Regions from separate parts of the Streptomyces sp. NPDC001292 genome, predicted to be linked through region 2. Evidence: riboswitches for the same ligand, from Rfam matches in the RefSeq annotation. Region 2 holds a riboswitch; the other holds the start of a gene.
What was found. A riboswitch is a leader RNA that binds a small molecule or an ion and turns the genes downstream of it on or off. The one in region 2 is predicted to bind ZMP and ZTP.

Region 1: another riboswitch for ZMP and ZTP. It lies ahead of ACFY4A_RS35575 (glycine hydroxymethyltransferase); the one in region 2 lies ahead of ACFY4A_RS13195 (bifunctional 5,10-methylenetetrahydrofolate dehydrogenase/5,10-methenyltetrahydrofolate cyclohydrolase).

Annotation. Positions count from the first base shown of each region.
Region 1 covers NZ_JBIAXG010000050.1:31,279-34,446, forward strand. The annotation lists gene ACFY4A_RS35575 (glycine hydroxymethyltransferase) at 1-1,455, opposite strand; ZMP/ZTP riboswitch at 1,486-1,574, opposite strand; gene rocD (ornithine--oxo-acid transaminase) at 1,688-2,893, shown strand; gene ACFY4A_RS35585 (DMT family transporter) at 3,065-3,168, shown strand, end outside.
Region 2 covers NZ_JBIAXG010000009.1:139,941-143,108, forward strand. The annotation lists gene ACFY4A_RS13190 (glycosyltransferase) at 1-828, opposite strand, end outside; gene ACFY4A_RS13195 (bifunctional 5,10-methylenetetrahydrofolate dehydrogenase/5,10-methenyltetrahydrofolate cyclohydrolase) at 1,025-1,873, opposite strand; ZMP/ZTP riboswitch at 1,894-1,979, opposite strand; gene ACFY4A_RS13200 (nuclear transport factor 2 family protein) at 2,221-2,577, opposite strand; gene ACFY4A_RS13205 (hypothetical protein) at 2,751-3,050, shown strand.

The sequences.
Region 1 (3,168 bases), on a different contig from region 2:
TCAGCCGAGGTCGATCTCCGGGTAGAGGGGGAAGCCCGCCACGAGGTCCGTGGCCCGGTGGGAGATCTCGTCCGCGATCTTCGGGTCGAGGACGTGCTGGGCCTTGGAGGGGGTGCCCTTGCCGGTGGTGCCGGGCTCGGTGGCCGTCAGGACGCGGTCGATCAGGCCGGCGACCTCGTCCATCTCGGCGGTGCCCAGACCGCGGGTGGTCAGCGCGGGGGTGCCGATGCGGACGCCGGATGTGTACCAGGCGCCGTTGGGGTCGGCCGGAATCGCGTTGCGGTTGGTGACGATGCCGGACTCGAGCAGGGCGGCCTCGGCCTGGCGGCCGGTGAGGCCGTAGGAGGAGGCGACGTCGATCAGGTTGAGGTGGTTGTCGGTACCGCCGGTGACGAGGGTGGCGCCGCGGCGCATCAGGCCCTCGGCGAGAGCGCGGGAGTTGTCGACGATGCGCTGGGCGTAGTCCTGGAAGGAGGGCTGCCGGGCCTCGGCCAGGGCGACCGCCTTGGCGGCCATGACGTGCGGGAGGGGGCCGCCGAGGACCATCGGGCAGCCCCGGTCGACCTGGTCCTTGAGGGAGTCGTCGCACAGGACCATGCCGCCGCGCGGGCCGCGCAGAGACTTGTGGGTGGTGGTGGTGACGATCTGGGCGTGCGGGACCGGGTCGAAGTCGCCTGTGAGGACCTTGCCGGCGACCAGGCCCGCGAAGTGGGCCATGTCGACCATGAGCGTGGCGCCGACCTCGTCGGCGATCTCGCGCATGATCCGGAAGTTCACCAGGCGCGGGTAGGCGGAGTAGCCGGCGACGATGATCAGCGGCTTGAACTCGCGGGCGGAAGCACGCAGGGCCTCGTAGTCGAGGAGGCCGGTGGCCGAGTCGGTGCCGTAGGAGCGCTGGTCGAACATCTTGCCGGAGATGTTCGGGCGGAAGCCGTGGGTGAGGTGCCCGCCGGCGTCCAGGGACATGCCGAGCATGCGCTGGTTGCCGAAGGCCTGGCGCAGTTGGGCCCAGTCCGCCTCGGAGAGGTCGTTGACCTGGCGGACCCCGGCCTTCTCCAGGGCGGGGGCCTCCACGCGCTGGGCGAGGACGGCCCAGAAGGCGACCAGGTTGGCGTCGATGCCGGAGTGCGGCTGGACGTAGGCGTGGCGGGCGCCGAAGAGTTCCTTGGCGTGCTCGGCGGCCAGCGACTCGACGGTGTCGACGTTGCGGCAGCCGGCGTAGAAGCGGCGGCCGACGGTGCCCTCGGCGTACTTGTCGCTGAACCAGTTGCCCATGGCCAGCAGGGTGGCCGGGGAGGCGTAGTTCTCGGAGGCGATCAGCTTGAGCATCTCGCGCTGGTCGGCGACCTCCTGGCCGATGGCGTCGGCCACGCGCGGCTCGACGGCGCGGATCACGTCGAGGGCGGCACGGAAGGCGGTGGACTCGTTGGACAGGGGCGCGGTGTTCTCAGGCATCGGGACCTCCGGACGTGGCATCGGCGTTCACGTTACGGCCCAGGCGCACGGCACACTTACCGCTCGGGCCGCTCCCCGATGGTCGGTCCCATCCCAGCGCGCCAGTCACGGCCCTCCGTCAGCCTACCGGGCGCACCCTACGGCGCAGTTCCCGCGTCCACCATGCGAGCGAGGATAGGAAGGAGGAAAACCTCCCCTCCCCGGGAGGCGACCTTCGTCCTCGGGAGCCGCCGTGACCGCCACGGAAGACCTCATCGCCGCAGCCGACGCCCACAGCGCACACACCTACCACCCGCTGCCCGTGGTGATCGCCACGGCGGAGGGCGCGTGGATGACGGACGTGGAGGGCCGCCGGTACCTCGATCTGCTGGCCGGTTACTCGGCGCTGAACTTCGGGCACCGCAACCGGCGGCTGATCGAGGCGGCCAAGGCGCAGATGGAGCGCGTGACACTGACTTCGCGGGCCTTCCACCACGACCGGTTCGCGGCGTTCTGCGAACAGCTGGCGGAGCTGTGCGGCATGGAGTCGGTGCTGCCGATGAACACGGGCGCGGAGGCGGTGGAGACGGCCGTGAAAACGGCCCGGAAGTGGGGCTACCGAATCAAGGGCGTGCCCGCGGAGATGGCGAAGATCGTGGTCGCGGGCAACAACTTCCACGGCCGTACGACGACGATCATCAGCTTCTCCACCGACCCGGAGGCCAGGGCGGACTTCGGACCGTACACGCCGGGCTTCGCGATCGTGCCGTACGGGGACCTGACGGCGATGCGGTCGGCGATGACGGAGAACACGGTCGCCGTGCTGCTCGAGCCGATCCAGGGCGAGGCGGGGGTCCTGGTGCCGCCGGCCGGTTATCTGCCGGCGGTGCGGGAGCTGACACGGCAGCGGAACGTGCTGTTCATCGCCGACGAGGTCCAGTCGGGGCTCGGGCGCACGGGCCGTACCTTCGCGTGCGAGCACGAGGGGGTGGTGCCGGATGTGTACGTGCTCGGGAAGGCGCTGGGCGGCGGGATCGTGCCGGTGTCGGCGGTGGTGTCCTCGCGGGAGGTGCTCGGCGTGTTCCGGCCGGGCGAGCACGGGTCGACGTTCGGCGGGAACCCGCTGGCGTGCGCGGTGGCGCTGGAGGTGATCGCCATGCTGCGCTCGGGCGAGTTCCAGGCGCGGGCCGCGGAGCTGGGCGAGCATCTGCACCGCGAGCTGGGGCAGCTGGCCGGCACGGGCCGGGTGCGGACGGTGCGCGGACGCGGGCTGTGGGCGGGCATGGACGTGGACCGGGCACTGGGGACCGGGCGGGAGATCGCCCGGAGGCTGATGGACCGGGGCGTCCTGGTGAAGAACACCCACGCCTCGACGATCCGGATCGCCCCGCCGCTGGTGATCGGCAAGGAGGATCTGGACTGGGGTCTGACCCAACTGCGGGCGGTGCTCGGCGCGTAGCGGGATGACGCGGCGCCTGTCCGGGGGGCGGAGAGCACCAGGACTCCAACGAGCACCGGGGCTTCCCCGAGTACCGCGGGAGGAGCCGGGCAGGAGCGTGTGCGGGCGGGCGTCCGGATCGGGCGACGCGCGGATCCACCGCTCCCCTAAAGTCGCCTCGTGCTCTTGGGAATGGTGTGCGCGCTCGGTGCGGCGGTGTGTTTCGGCACGGCGACGGTGCTCCAGGCCATCGCCGCACGCGCCGCGACGGACAGCGGCGGGGGCGGGGACGCGGC
Region 2 (3,168 bases):
CAGTCCGGCCCGGCGCAGCGCGCGCACGATGCTGTCGCTGAGCCGCTCGGGGTCGGGCACGGTGGCGCTGCCCAGCCCCACGTAGACCGGCGGAGGGCCTGCGTCGAGGAAGTCCCACAGCTCGTCCGGGAGTTGTGTGTAACGGTCGTACGGCCACCAGTACCCGCACACCTGGAGCGCACTGGGCCAGTCGCGGGGCCTGGGCACCACGAGCGGGCTGAAGCCGTGGTACACCGGCAGGCGCTGCCCCCGGCGGATGCGCCGCCCGGTGCCGGCGCGGGCGGGCGGCAGCCCCAGCCGGCTCCGTACGGCGGGTACGGCCGCCGAGAAGACCCGCTCCACGGCCAGGTTCACACCGTGCCCGGCGAGGCGGTTCGCAGCCGCGCCCCAGTGTCCGCCGCCCAGCAGCGGAGGAGCGAACTCCCTTGTAGGGGAGAGCGGTTGCAGATGGGCGCCCATGCTGGGCAGGTTCAGCGCCTCGGCGATGGCGTGCCCGACCGGCCCCAGCGAGCCGGCGAGCAGCAGTAGGTCGCTCTTCTCGGCCGCCGCGATCAGGTCGTCCGTCATCCGGGCGATGGCCGACCGCACAAGACCCACGGCCCGCAGCATCTTGCCCGCGCCGGTCGCGCTGCGATGCAGCCCCCGCCCGCGCGAGGACTCCAGCTCGGCCCGCGGGTCCACCGGCAGCGGGTGGAAGCCGAGGCCCGAGCCCGCGACCAGCGGTTCGAAGCATCCGTGCGTGACCAGGGTGACCTCGTGACCCGCGAGAGCCAGGCCGTGCCCCAGTCCGGTGAAGGGAGCGACGTCGCCCCGGGATCCGGCCGTCATGATCGCTACGCGCACGACGGTCAGTATGGCCGCGCGGCCGCCCGCCGCCCGTGAACGACCCGAGGGGTGTCGGTGCCTTCACCCCTGCTCCGGCCCCTGCCGCGGTTCCGCAGCGGGCCGCCGCTACGTCGGCCCCGCGCGGACCGGTGGCACGCGGCGGGGACCGGCGGCGAGGGCACCGCACGCCACGCGCCGGTCACACCTCGAGCTGCCGGGCGGCGGCCGTCACGGTCTGCTCCAGCAGCGTCGCGATCGTCATCGGGCCCACACCACCGGGCACCGGGGTGATCAGCGAGGCCCGCTCCACGGCGGAGTCGAAGTCGACGTCGCCGACGTTGCCCGGGTTGTAGCCCGCGTCGATCACGACGGCGCCGGGCTTGACGTCCTCGCCGCGGATGAGCCGGGGCCGGCCCACCGCGGCGACCACGATGTCCGCCTCGCGCACGGCGGCCGCCAGGTCCGAAGTCCGCGAGTGGCAGTACGTCACCGTCGCGTCCCGCGCGAGCAGCAGCATCCCCACGGGCTTGCCGAGGATCGCGCTGCGGCCCACCACGACGGCGCGGCGGCCGCGGAGCTCGACGTCGTACTCGTCGAGCAGCCGCAGGATGCCGCCGGGCGTGCAGGACACGAACCCCGGCAGGCCGAAGCTCATCGCCGCGAACGAAGCACAGGTGACCCCGTCGACGTCCTTCTCGGGCGCGATCGCCTCGAACGCGGCCCGTTCGTCGATGTGCTCGCCGACGGGGTGCTGGAGCAGGATGCCGTGCACGGAGGGATCCTTGGACAGCGACCGCAGCGTGCCGAACAGTTCCTCGGTGGTGGTCGCGGCCGGCAGCGCCACGTGGCGGGAGTCGATACCGGCCTTGCGGCAGCGGTTCTGCTTCATCCGCACATAAGTGACGGAGGCGGGGTCCTCACCGACCAGCACGGTCGCCAGACAGGGCACCGTACCGGTGCGTTCGGTGAGTGCGGCGGCCTTCTGGGCGGTCTCCTCGACGACACGGCGGGCGAGCGCGGTGCCGTCCATCGGACGGGCCTGGGACATGGTCCACTCCTGGGCGTTCGGGGAATCGCCCAGGCGCGCGGCTCACGACTCTGCGTGGACCGCTCCCCGGTGGTGCTCCACCTCAGCGCCAGTCACGGTCCCGTCTCACCCTAACCGACACGGCCGGTCCGGGGCGAAGGCCGCGCGCTGCGTGCGGCCTTGACGAGGCCGCGCCGCCCGCCGCAGCGACCGGACCAGCGCGGCGGACGCCAGGCGGGACGCCGCGGACGCCGGCCCCGGCAGGCGCGACAGGGCCGAGCGGGACCGGCCCAGGCCGGCGCGGGCCGAGAAGGTCAAGGGCAGGCGGGAGCCGACCTGGAACCTGGTGGCCTTCCTGCCTATTCGTCTCATGCCTGGATCAGTATCTGTTCGGCGATCCTGCCGTCGCGCAGCGACACCATGGACTCCGCGAGGACACGGACGCCGTCCGCGTACTGGCAGGACTCCACGTACGCGGCATGGTCGCCCTGCACGACGCACTGCTCCAGGCGGTGCGTCATGTCGCGGCCGTAGACGTCCTGGAGCATCGTGCCGATCTCGTCCCGGCCGTGCAGGACCTTGGGGCTGCTGGGCTGGGTGTTGCGGTCCACGATGCGGATCTCCGCGTCGTCCGCGTAGAGCGACAGCAGCGTGTCCGCCGTGTCTCCTTCGATGCCGCGGCGGAGTGTGTCGGTGTCGAAGGCGGGGCTTGCCGAGGTGGACATGATGACCTCCTACGAGGGCCGCGGCCCGGGAAGGAGCGGGCCGCGACGGACCTCACAGTTCGAGACTCCTCCGCCCCGGCGGGCACGGCAAACGCGGTCCGGGCGCTGCGCCCGACGGGTGAGCGCGGCCGCGAGCCCGTGTCCGGGCGGGCCCGGACGGCGTTGCCGAGGGCATGATCTGCACTCGGCGCGTCGTCGCCGCCGTCGGACTCGCCGTCTCGGTCACGGGCCCGACCGCGCTGCCCGCGAGCGCCGCGGGCGCCCCGTCCGTCGGCGGCCTCCAGCCCCTCGGCCTGCTCGACTCGCTCCCCGGGACCGGTGTCCAGGCCGAGCACCGGGCCGAACTGGCCACGGCCTCCGAACAGCTCTCCGGGGTCGACCATGTACGCGATCTCAACCGGGTGAACCGGCTGAACCAGGTCACCGGCCTGGTCTCGCCGGTCTTCGGGCTGGTTCCCGCCATCCAGCACTGATCCGTCCGGCTGGCCGGGCGCCGGCGCCTCGCCCGCCCGTCCCCGCAGATCAGAGGCCCCCCTCGGTGCCCTTACCGATCAATCGGACGTAGGGTCGGAGGACGTACACCGCTCGACG